DNA from 3 places in the Lysinibacillus sp. NPDC093692 genome. Region 1 is predicted to be linked to each of the others. Evidence: a T-box and tRNA genes for the amino acid it is inferred to sense, from the RefSeq annotation. Region 1 holds a T-box; the other regions hold tRNA genes.
What was found. The T-box of region 1 lies ahead of argS (arginine--tRNA ligase). A T-box ahead of a tRNA ligase gene usually reads a tRNA of that ligase, here a tRNA-Arg.
Positions count from the first base shown of each region.

Region 2: it encodes a tRNA-Arg, which carries the amino acid that the T-box ahead of argS (arginine--tRNA ligase) is inferred to sense. The anticodon was not compared.
Region 3: it encodes a tRNA-Arg, which carries the amino acid that the T-box ahead of argS (arginine--tRNA ligase) is inferred to sense. The anticodon was not compared.

Region 1 covers NZ_JBNNUW010000013.1:47,406-51,695, forward strand. The annotation lists gene ACQKN4_RS14925 (CynX/NimT family MFS transporter) at 1-881, opposite strand, end outside; gene argS (arginine--tRNA ligase) at 1,055-2,728, opposite strand; T-box leader at 2,847-3,066, opposite strand; gene ACQKN4_RS14935 (FAD-dependent oxidoreductase) at 3,225-4,290, opposite strand, start outside.
Region 2 covers NZ_JBNNUW010000002.1:32,002-36,291, forward strand. The annotation lists gene ACQKN4_RS02925 (YonK family protein) at 1-128, opposite strand, end outside; gene ACQKN4_RS02930 (hypothetical protein) at 128-382, opposite strand; gene ACQKN4_RS02935 (hypothetical protein) at 1,063-1,317, opposite strand; tRNA gene ACQKN4_RS02940 (tRNA-Arg) at 1,417-1,493, opposite strand; gene ACQKN4_RS02945 (HU family DNA-binding protein) at 2,010-2,393, opposite strand; gene ACQKN4_RS02950 (hypothetical protein) at 2,496-2,861, opposite strand; gene ACQKN4_RS02955 (hypothetical protein) at 2,914-3,426, opposite strand; gene ACQKN4_RS02960 (AAA family ATPase) at 3,662-4,290, shown strand, end outside.
Region 3 covers NZ_JBNNUW010000012.1:4,624-8,913, forward strand. The annotation lists gene ACQKN4_RS14005 (LemA family protein) at 1-490, opposite strand, end outside; gene ACQKN4_RS14010 (spore coat protein) at 703-1,317, shown strand; tRNA gene ACQKN4_RS14015 (tRNA-Arg) at 1,750-1,824, opposite strand; gene clpP (ATP-dependent Clp endopeptidase proteolytic subunit ClpP) at 2,288-2,878, shown strand; gene ACQKN4_RS14025 (hypothetical protein) at 3,107-3,526, opposite strand; gene ACQKN4_RS14030 (HPr family phosphocarrier protein) at 3,790-4,047, opposite strand; gene whiA (DNA-binding protein WhiA) at 4,143-4,290, opposite strand, start outside.

The DNA of each region.
Region 1 (4,290 bases):
AGCAACATAAAGCCAATAATGCCAAAGACCCCTAAAGAGAAGAGCCAGCCGATTCGACTCGACCATTTTTCCATTAATATAGGGACCAAAATATTCCCAATCATTTGTACAATCGACATAAATGTTAGCATAGAGCTTGCGGCGCCAAGAGAGAAGCCTTTATCCTGTAACATCGGCGCTAACCAGGACATCATGGAGAAGAACAAAGATGTTTGTAAACCAAAGTAAATTAAAATGGTCCAAGCACGGACATTTTTCCACGGATTTCGTGCTACTTTTTCAGTAAATACAGCTGTCTCTGGTAGCTCTTGATTTTGTATAGTCAAGATCCATATACAAAGAGCAATAATAGCAAGTATTGCCCAAGAGCCAAGCGCGATCGTCCAGCTCTCATGAAAATGATAATAAAATGGTAATGTTAGTGCCGCACTCAATGTTGCCCCTGTTCCTATTCCAAATGAATAAATACCAACCACCGTAGTAAAACGGCTCGGGAATTTTTTCTTGATATAGGCATTTAATATAGGTCCTATCAGTGCAATGGCAAATCCTGCCGCAAAGCTTGTTACTACAAGTAGTACATAACTTTCTTTTAAAAAGCGTAGGCCATTTGCTATTGTTAGGATGATTAGTAAGAGCGTAATAGCTGTTTTTGTTCCAAGTTTTCTTTGTAATGGGACTGCAAATGGTGCAAAGAGTCCCATACAAAACACCGGAATAGATGTTAAAAAGCTCATTTTCGTATTTGATATATGGAGTGATTCTAAAAGTACATTAAATAGTGGTCCTATTCCTGTGACTGCTGGGCGCATATTGAGCGCAACCAAGAAAATACAAACAACCACAAGTACCATGGAAACACGCCTTTGCTTTTTCTCCATACTTTCTAAAAACCTTCTCTCTAAATATACGGTTAAAAATTCAACGAAATTTGATAAGACCTTTGAATTCTCACTATACCCTTTTACCATTTTTTCTAGTAATGGTCAATTTCCATAGCTATTACTAGTTGCATGTTGTAGCTAGCACGATGTTGTAGACACACTAATCGTTCTTACATATTTTTAGGTGCGGCAATGCCTAATAGTGCTAACGACTCTTTTAACACAATGGATACACAAAGACAAAATGCTAATCTTGATTTTATTTGGCTGTCATTGACCAATACTTTATTTTGCGCATAATATTTATTAAATTGACGTGCTAATTGTAAAGCGTATTTAGCAATTTGTGATGGATCAGCTTGTTCAAAGGAGTTAGTAATTACTTTCGGAAACTGTTCGAGTAATAAAATAACAGGCCATGCTTGCTCACCTAATGCTTCGAGCGATACTGCATAACTTTGTGCATCTGCTTTTGCCAAAAGAGATACGATACGTGCATACGTATATTGAATATATGGCCCTGTTTCACCTTCAAAATTCATCATGTGCTCAATAGAAAACTCAATGTCATGAAGACGATCATTTTTTAAATCATTAAAAATGACCGCTCCTACACCAACCTGTCGTGCGATACTCTCTTTATGCATTAAATTTGGATTTTTTTCCTCGATATTTCGTTTCGCCGTAGCAATTGCCTCTGTTAGTACATCTGTTAATAGAACGATCTTTCCTTTACGTGTCGACATTTTTTTACCCTCTTTTAATATCATCCCAAAAGGCACATGCTGCAAGTCTTTTGCCCAATCATACCCCATCTTCTCAATGACCTTAAATAATTGGCTAAAATGAAGTGATTGTTCATGTCCTACAACATAAAATGATTTTTTAGGGTCATATTGCTGTTTACGATAAAAAGCAGCTGCTAAATCACGTGTAGCATAGAGCGTAGCACCATCAGTTTTGGTTATTAAGCATGGAGGCATATTGTCTATTTCAACGACATGAGCACCCTCGGATTTCACAAGCAGTTCTTTTTCTTCCAATTCCTTAACAACAGCAGCCATTTTGTCATTATAGAACGCTTCCCCAGCGAATGAATCAAAGTCAATTCCAAGCAATCCGTAAATGTTTTTGAATTCTTCGAGTGATGCATCTCTGAACCATTGCCAAAGAGCTAACGTCTTTTCATCCCCATCTTCTAATGCTTTAAATGCGGTACGTGCCTGTTCATTCAGTGAATCATCCTGCTCCGCTTCTTCATGGAATTTTATATAAATTTTTAGCAGTTCCTCTATTGGGGCAGCTTCAATCGTCTTTTGATCTCCCCATTTTTGATAAGCGACGATTAATTTACCAAATTGCGTTCCCCAGTCACCCAAATGATTAATGCGAATTGCTTTGTAGCCGTTTTTCTCGGCAATATTGGCCAAAGCATTACCGATCACTGTTGAACGTAAATGGCCCATAGAAAAAGGCTTCGCTATATTAGGTGAAGAAAAATCTAGCACTATATTCCCTTTTGACTCTTGTTGAGTCCCGTATAAATTTTTCTCTTTTACAATTTGACTAAGAACTTGTTGAGTAATCGTAGGCTGATGATAAAAAACATTGACATAACCACCTACTACTTGAACTTCTTGTATGCAATCGCAGCTTATATTATTTTTTATGTCTGACGCGATAGTGTGAGGGGACTTTCTTAATTTTTTGGCTAGCGTAAAGCACGGGAATGCCAAATCCCCTAAGTCCAATTTTTTTGGTTTCTCCAGTAAGTTTTGAACTTCAATAACGGACAGCTCATTATTTAATGCCTCAGCTATACTTTTTGCAATTTGTCTATTCATATTCATTCTCCTCTCTATACATAAATCCATTTTCTTGTAGACAAACAAAGCGTCCATATTTTGAATTGTGCACGGACGATTCATACTAAATGAAAATAAAAAAAGCCCTCGTCTCTAAAATAGAGACGAGAGCATAGTTATCCCGTGGTACCACTCTAGTTGCCATATAATATGACCACTTTCCATTGTTAACGAGGTGACTCCCCGATATTCTCTACTACAAATTTGAGAACCTTCTCCAAAGTGCGTTTCATTTATGGCTCCTGCATTAGGCTCACACCATCCCTAATTCGCTTTCCAGTTGCTCCATAAACTACTCTCTTCATCTCAGAATTTAACTGTAATTTCAAATTATATTACAGTAGTTCCTTTTTTTAGTCAACTGTCTTTTGATTTTTAAATAATTGAATCGATTCCAATGGTGTATTTTGGTAGTAGGCCAAATTACGCGTACATTAATACCGTATCTAAAAGGAAAAGGAACATTCCCCACTAATTAGTGGGAATGTTCCTTTTCTGCATAATGGATGACATCAGCCATTATGGCGTACAACTCTTTTAATTTTAATTCCTTGTTTTCAGTTAATCTTTTAGCTAATTTTTCACTGATAATCCCTTTTTCAATCAATACATTCCAGTTGTTATCACTTGACTTTCCTACTAATACTTCCGCCAAGTGTTCTGCGACTTCATCTCTTTTAATTGGGTTTTTTTCTTTTTTAGCTACTTTATAGATAACGACATCCAGCTTATCCCCAAGCTCGTTCATTTTCTCTGGACTAACACGTTGAACGCCCTCTTTTAGCATTTTCGCAAACTTAATCTTTGTTGCTGTATCTTCAACTTTTAAGTCATTCGAATAACCACCGACAACGAGACCGTAATTGATTAAAGTTTGAATAGATTTATCATACCATTCATTTTTATAAGGATAATCCATCTCAAAAGAATCTACAAAGGCTCCTTGTTTCTTCAAATCTTCTCGTAAAGTATTAATGAGTTTTTTGTCCTTGCTCATTGCTCTAAAGGTTACGTCTTCTTTAATGGCTATCGCTGCTGCTGCTCCCGCTGCTTCACCTGTCACCATACCCGTTGGAACGACACGTGCACTTCCAGCTGCAAGTGATGAATAACCTGCTGAACGACCTACAACAAGCAAGCCATCGATTTCTTTCGGCACTAAAGAACGGAAAGGAATTGCATATTGATTTGGAGCTGAAATAACATATCCATAATCATGAGGCGTTTGCGCTTGTACATCAACTGGATAAGCAGCTACGCCAATGCTATCCCAATGATCACTATTCTTCCAAACATCAGACATCGGTAATTGGTATTCTGCCCAAATATGTTTTGTTTCGCGGACGTATAGTTCCTCCGGATAACTCACAACTTCTGCATTTTCAAAGCCAGGAAACTTCTCATGTAAATATTTTAAAATATGTTCAGTCTCTTTCTTCCCTTTTTCAATTGCTTCCTGTTTAGAAAGTTCATTCAAACCATCGATTCCGAAAATTTGTAAAGCATTAATATAATATTCATCATCTACTTTTGCTAAATTC
Region 2 (4,290 bases), on a different contig from region 1:
TCCAGTAATTTATTTAGGCTATACTTGAAATCGCCATCTTTAACAGATTCAGTTACGATTAACTCTCCTAAAGTCCAATCAATATCAAGTTTACCTTTTAGTTGTATTGAATTAGTGCGCTTTGCCATTATTTTTTAGCACCTGCTTTAACTGACTTTTGAACAGCTTTCGCTTGTAATAAGCCATTTGGTGTAACAGGGAAGATAGCAACGCCACCACTGTAATCTACAGCGTGATAAGTTTGCTTTTTATCGTATTCAACTTTTCCATTTTTCTTCACAGATTTGCCAAGTTTATCAAGCTTTACTGCGTAATGTGTGTATAAGTCAACTACTGCATATCTAAGACCATACATAGTCTTAATTTTTCTAATGTGTAACATTTCTCATTTCTCCTTTACTCTAGTAAATTCAATATTTTATTGTAGGGGCTAGTGGGATTGAACCAATGACTTTGGGTTAGGAATCTAACGTTTTATCACTAAACTAAGCCCCAATTACAACAAAAAACACTATTAGAATAGTACGTCTTTCTAATAGTGAATTGATTGTCTTAATATTCAGTTATGTAGTAGACACATTCACCTTACAGAATAATAATGATTCTTTAGCTTGTTTTAAGATTACTGTGTCTGAATCACACCCTATATTAAAGAAACAAAGAGAAAGGAGAGTAAATGAAAAATTTTATTCACTTTGCTTTGTTTCCTGAATATAAGATGTAATATGAGGGGGGAGACGATTCGAATCTACTCCGCTTTTGCAATAGATTGACATTCTGCGCAACTCCCATAGAGCAACCTACAGGATTTTACCCTGCGAATAATATAATTGCTGTCAATTCTCTTAAGCAATTAGTAGCTTCATAAGATTAAGCTCAGGAACAGAATCGAACTGTTGTTTCTTGATTAAAAAGCAGATGTAATGTAACTATCTAATCGAGCGCATAGTGGAGGAGAGCGTTGAACTCACAGAGGCTTGCTTATTAGACAAGGTGAAATACGGATTCACTCCTGTTGGCTGACTAGGCAGTGGTCGAACATGCAATGATACGATAAACTTTTTATAGATACTCTAATTTTATTAAACCATCTATTCTATACATTGTGTAATCATCTTTCGATATTGCTGTGTTTGAAGCAAAAATCTCAAGATTCTCTGCTTCTTCATCATAAATATCGAAATACCTATCCAACGCTATCTCAAATGCTCTTTCCTTCCAACGGTTATCTATACTATCGTCAGATTCTTTAGAATACAAGTAAGATTCATTAACTAGTTCGTTGTTAGTTTCATATGTTAAAATATAGTAATTCATAGTTATATCCTTTTTAGTAGGGCATAGGGTATTCAAAACTCTAAATACTCGAAAGAAAATCGAGTGCCGTAGTCCACGTCAAATGCCCCCAAATTTTATTGGCGCGCCATGAGAGATTCGAACTCCCAACCGACAGGGTAGAAACCTGTTGCTCTAATCCATTGAGCTAATGACGCATATTTGATTTTCAGCATTGAGCGTAGTTAAGGGAAGAACTACGCTCAAACTTTGATTCTGAGGAGGTTTAAGTTATGAAATCAAAAAGAACTTCTCACTTTATCTTGCGAAGGGTAGGTAGCACCCAAAGTTCTTTTAGTTGTTTTTGTAGTACTTGATTAGGTGTAACGCTCTCTAAGATTGCTTTGCACAAGTTTTGAGAGAACTTACTTACTAATTATGTCTCAGATGTTTACTTAATCCTAATTTATGTATTTGTCTTGTTTGTGAGTTTAGTTATTATCTTACTCATGTGTTCGCAAGATGTTAAAGAGGTAGGAATAACACCTTGCGTTCAATAAGTTTATTAGCAGTAGCTTAAATAGGTAAGTGACTAACCTTGTATATTTCATATTATATTATTATCTTACTTTAACAAACGGTTTTATCAAAATAATTTGAAAATAGTGGTTTTTTTAATAAAATCCGAATAAAAAGGTGAAATTCACACAGTATCACACCGATCATTTCCTGAATTAGTTAATAACTGTTTTTTCTAATACTTCCTTGAAAGTTTTTGAAACAGCAAACTTTGTAGCCAAGTGAGTTGGTTTAACCACTGGTGAACCATCTTGAGGGTTACGGTAAGTACGCTCAGGTTTTACTTCAACCTTGAACTGACCTAAAGTACCAAAACCAATATTAACTTGACTTTCAACGATAGCACGAACATACGCTTTTTCTACTGAATCAAGAACTGCTGTTCCGAAGTCTTTTGTTATTTGGATTTCTACGCTATCTGTGTCACCTTCTAAGATTTCTTTAGCTAACGCTTTTGATACACGCATCGTTGGTAGTGTATCTTGTAGTTCCTCAGCTAAGATTCCTGTAATAAAATCTGTACGACCTAATTTAGCCATTTTGATATAAGCTCCTTTTTCTCTGAAAAATAAAATGGATTTTATCGCCTTTGGGCAGCGAACTAATAATCCGATATATTATTATGTTATTTTTAGCGTAAGTTAATCTTCACTACTATTAATAGTGATTCCTAGTTGTTCCTTATCTTCTTCTGATAGACAAGAGAAATTACTATAGCGTTCTGAGCCTTTGCTAATTTCCTTTACTTTCTTATGAGATAAGACTTCTAGGTTCTTTTCCTCTTTAGTGAGGTAGTAAGCGAACATATCCAAAATTACTTTAGTGTTTTGCTTTTCCCAAGTAAACAATAGATATTCTTCCAATGTCATTGTCTGAGCTAGAAATTCAATTTCTTCTTTAAGAAGGTGTTCAATGACTTGCTTGCGTTGTGCAAAATTTAGCGAACTATCTAAGTTCACTGTTAGGTGTGGTAGTAAAATTTTCATTTTATTAATTAACCCTCTCATTCTTTAAGGCGGTGGGAAGTGACATTTGCAATACTTTTTTGTACAAGCTGATTTAGCGACATGTTTTACAAATGGAAAGTAAACGATCTTTTGCTGATTTATTGTCACTATAGAACTCGTTTGTTGCAGGTAGGTGTTCACCGCACTTATTACATTGTTTTGTTTTTAAACCTAGAGTGCTTGTGTAAATTACTCTACGCCATTGACGCTCATTCTCTTTCACGACTGCTTTGTAAACGGTCTTGAGCGCTTTCTTGACATTCTGATTCTCAATGCCTATAGCTTCACCGATTTCTCTATGGGTGTAGCCTTTTTCAACCATTTTAATAAGAAGTAACTGTTGATTCGTGAAGTTACATTGATTGATTAGTCTGTCCAATGAAGCATAAGTCGCTATCACTTCTTGATTAACAGCTTTAACCCCTGTAACGTCAAGTGTGCTACCGCCGCCTAAGAAAAGGTTATCATCATATTTGTATCTAAACTCTATTAAAAGCTCAACCACGCCAATGTCATTCATGACGAAGGGTTGAAACATTAAGTCCTTACTAGTAATGTGTGCCATGCTAAATCTTCCTTCCTATATAATGTAACTTTCACCAACCTTTTGTAGTTGATTTTGACTTTAGTTATTATATATTATTTCGTAATTTTTGGATGTGTTTTTTGAAAAATATTATTTTTTAATTATATATGTTTTTAATATAAATATATTTATAAAAGTAATGTAATGATATAAAATAAGAGAGTGACATGAAAAGGTTGCGTTTAAGTATATTCAGGAGAAAGCAGGGGTAAAATTGCCAAACATATTACACCAAAATACTAACCGCCTAAAAGTCAAGGTTGCAAAGGTGCTGTACTATAAGGAAGAAAGTATGTGGGGCATTGTGAGCGTTGCACCAACTAAGATAGAGGGTGACTTCGAACCTGAGCTGAATCGCTATAACAACTTTGTTATTAGAGGTAACATTCCAATGGCTATGAATGTGGGGCAAGAGTATGACATTGAAGTAACGGATTTGCAGACAGACGCTAAGTATGGTGAGTTCTATGAGATTATTCGTATTCATATAGAAGCACTTGACACAGTAGAAGCACAACAGCGCTTCTTACAAGCTGTTCTATCAGAGTATCAATCAAAGCTGATTCTTGAAGCATTTCCTAACAATATGATTGTAGATGATATTAGAGATAATATAATTGATATAACTACAATAAAGGGTTTCGGGGAAGCTACAGCTCTAAAGATTAAGAGAGAAATCAAGAGAAACAAAGACCTAGGAGCTTTAATTTCGGAACTTGCTGACTTGAACCCATCAGGGAGAATGTTGAATAAGATTGTTGAGAAGTTTGGAAATTCTACAATTGCGCTATTCAAAGCAAAAGAATCTTTATATTATCTATGTATAGTTTCAGGTCTAAGCTT
Region 3 (4,290 bases), on a different contig from region 1:
TCCCCGCGATTAAATTACCTGGGAAACGTTTGACTGTTTTATTAAAAGCCTGCACTTCATTGTTATAATCTTCTCGGGCAACAGCTAAACGGTTTTCTGTCCCCGCTAATTCATCCATTAATTGACGGAAGTTTGCATCTGCCTTTAAATTCGGATAATTTTCTACAACTACTAGCAATCGACTAAGTGCTCCATTCAATGCATCATTGGCAACCGCTTGCTCCTTTGGACTTTGAGCACTTCCCATTTGTGCACGTGCGTCTGTAATGCTAGCGATAACTTCTTTTTCATGGTTGGCATATCCTTTTACAGATTCTACTAAGTTCGGAATCAAATCGTAGCGACGTTGTAGCTGATTTTCAACCTGAGCCCATTTCGAATCTACGCCCTCCTCAGCCGTTACAAGGCTATTGTATTTTGGTATAAATAGTAAGGACAATACAACTAAAATAATAACGATAATTCCGATAGGTCCAAATATTTTTTTCAACTTTAAAACCACCTTCGCTTTCTTTTAGCTATCACTCAAAATCAGAAATACTATTTATTTTGACGATGAGCCATTCTTTTCATTACCACTAATATGCAACAAAAAAACATCACTATTCTACTTATATGCAAACGCATCAATACCGTATGAAATTTGTCTAACGTGCCATACTTAATATGTAACAAAACTATGATATATAGGAGGCGCTTTTTTTGACACAATCGTTTCAAAATGAATCATCAAACCAAACATCATTCAACCAACAACAAAGCCTAAATCATGGTGGACATGAACTAATGGACATGCATGAAACAATTGGCGAAATTATTGCTGGAATGAATCAATCGATCTTTTTACGTCAACATGTTAAGGATCCTGAGTTACTTAGCATTTTGGATCGCCAATATAATTTCACATTAGGTATGTATAACACAATTGTGGAATCATTTAATACAGGGCATGATCCTTCCGTACCTACAGGACGCTATCAAATGGAGACAGGCAATGATTTCAAATACGGATTAAATCCTGGCCAACCTAAAAAGCCTATGCAAAATGCAAGCGAGCTCAACGACGAAGCAATTTCTGGCTTCCTATTAGGTGCTCAAAAAGGAGCAGCAAAATGTATGACTGCTGCCGCAACTGAAACTACAAACCCTGTAGTTCGACGTGTTGTTGCTGATAGTATTCCCAACTGCATTGAAATGGCATACGAATTATCTATTTACCAAAATATGCACGGCTACTATCAAGTACCACAATATTCTCAACAAGATATGAACACGATGCTTAATTCGTTCGGCACTACAACAAATCCCCTACATTAATAATAAAAAAACAAGAGCAGTCCCATATGTGATGCATCATCACAGGGGCTGCTCTTATTTAATGAACTATAAATTTTCCTCGCTCGTTTTGCGGATTACAAAAAGCTTCTCTCTTCGACAAATAGCCAACACAATCTCTAACTCCACAGTCAAAACCCATTGTATATGTTACTTTTTTTGCAAAAAAAAAAGAATCCCCTCAGATAGGATTCTTTTTTTTCGACTAGTATAACTAGTCTTCACGTACAGTATGTTCACTAAAAAATAATTTGGAGTTGTTGCTCTTTTGAAGGTTTGAAAGGAACAGATACGGGAATAATGCCTATTGGGTAATATTCCCATTAATTTCCCTCTCTTTCTCCACTAAGCAGGCTGCTAAACTACTTATTAGGAGAATTCGAGTTATAAAAATATATCAAATAATCAGTAAAATGGCGCCCTCGGAGGGAATCGAACCCCCAGTGCAAGAACCGGAATCTTACGTGTTATCCATTACACCACGAGGGCAATTGAACAAAAAAAAAGTACCCACTAGGCTTTACGAAAAGCATGATGTAGATAATCCTCATTTGAAGCATACCTGACAAAATAGTGTACTGTACTTTAACTTATGACCTTATTCATTATACAAACGTATTGCTCAAAATTCAACTATAGAATGTAAAACATTTAAACTTTTTTTATCTTCATTCAGTAAGTTCAAAATACCTAGTAAATAAAACGCAGCTACAGTGTATGTCACGCATTAGAAAGGAAGTTAATGTACGGGCTTCAGGCGCATTGTTTATCTACGTAAAAGCGAAGCGCCTGCTTCAATTAACACAAGGCGAAATTATTTTAATTTATTTCACTTTAACAGGGTTAATATTTGACCTTCCCTGACTATAATGTGTATGATAAGGTTACAGCTGAATACGATGGAAGTTTTCAGCAAAAGTATTCGAATTTAGTTTTCTAAGGAGGATTTAACATGAATTTAATTCCTACAGTTATTGAACAAACAAGTCGTGGTGAACGTGCGTACGACATCTATTCACGACTACTAAAAGACCGTATTATCCTATTAGGAAGTGCAATTGATGACAACGTTGCTAACTCAATTGTTGCTCAACTTCTATTCCTACAAGCAGAAGATCCAGATAAAGATATCTTTCTTTATATTAACTCACCAGGTGGATCAATCACTGCCGGTATGGCAATTTATGACACAATGCAAATTATCAAGCCACAAGTACAAACAATTTGTATTGGTATGGCAGCATCTATGGGTGCTTTTCTACTTGCAGCTGGTGAACCAGGTAAACGTTTCGCATTACCGAATGCTGAAGTAATGATTCACCAACCACTTGGCGGTGCACAAGGTCAGGCAACTGAAATCGAAATCGCTGCAAAACGCATTTTATTCTTACGTGAAAAATTAAACGGTATTTTATCAGAACGCACAGGTCAACCACTTGAAGTCATTGCAAGAGATACAGACCGCGATAACTTCATGACTGCTGAGCGCGCAAAAGAGTACGGCTTAATCGACCAAATTATGGATCGCAACGACCGTAAATAAAAAAACGAATGACATCTCAGGTTTATTCCTGAGATGTCTTTTTTTGTTTGCTTTGATGGGTCCACCCTTGATTCGGCTCTTCTATCCGTCGCTTTGGATCTTCTATCCACGTTTTTGCCGTTTCTATCCATGTTTTTGGCGTTTCTATCCATGTTTTTGGCGTTTCTATTCGCGTTTTCTGCGTTTCTATCCACGTTTTTGGCGTTTCTATCCGCGACTTCAGTATTTCTATCTGTCGCGGCCTTTTCTTCCGTCGCTTTGGCCTTTCTTTCCATCGCTTCCACTCTTCTTTCCGTCACTCCGCCCTTTCCATCCGTCGCGGCCTTTTCTTTCCGTCGCTTCGCCATTTCCATCCGTCGCAGCCTTTTCTTCCGTCGCTCTACTCTTTCTTTCCGTCGCCTTGCCTCTTCTTTCCGTCGCTTTACTCTTTCTTTCCGTCACTTCGGCATTTCCATCCGTCGCTTTACCCTTTCTTTCCGTCGCTTCGGCCCTTCTTTCCGTCGCAGCCTTTTCTTCCGTCGCTTTGCCTTTTCTTTCCGCCACTCTACTCTTTCCTTCCGTCGCTTTGACTCTTCTTTCCGCCACTCTACTCTTTCCTTCCGTCACTTTACCCTTTCTTTCTGTCACTTTACCCTTTCTTTCCGTCACCTCGGCTTTTCCATCCGTCATCTTAACTTTTCTTTCCGCCACTTCACCCTTTCTCCCATCGCTTCGACTCTGACTCTACTCCCTATCACTTCAATCTTCCTATCCCTCACGTCGACGATCGGTATAGGATAACATTGACCTTCATCTCAAGTTGTACAAATATCCAACAAAAAATAGGACCTGCTTTTTCAATGTGAAAACGCAAAAAAACTGCCCAATATGTAAGTGTGACCTCTTGGACAGTTTCTGCATTATACGTTTTATTAATCTTCTTTTTCGATTAGGGCTGCTAATGCTGTAACCGCTTGCTCAGCATCGTTACCATCACCGCTAAGGACAACTTCTGTTCCTTTTGCAATGGCTAAGCTCATAACACCCATAATGGATTTAGCATTTACTTTTTTCTCGTCTTTCTCAAGAAAGATATCTGCGCTAAAGCGATTTGCTTCTTGTACAAATAGCGCTGCTTGTCTAGCTTGTAGTCCTAATTTTAATTTTACATGGACTCTTCTCTCGGTCATTCTTAAAACTCCCCTTTACTACCGTTCATCTTATTATTTTTATCTTACCTTACTTACTAGCAAAAGAACAACACGTACCTGAAAAGTATGAAAATTTAGCCACCAATTTTTTCGCCACTTCTTAATGCATCAGCAATCTCATCAATTTTACGTAATCGATGATTGACACCTGATTTACTAACCGTTCCACTTGATACCATTTCACCAAGTTCTTTCAGTGTTACATCTTGATATTCTACTCGT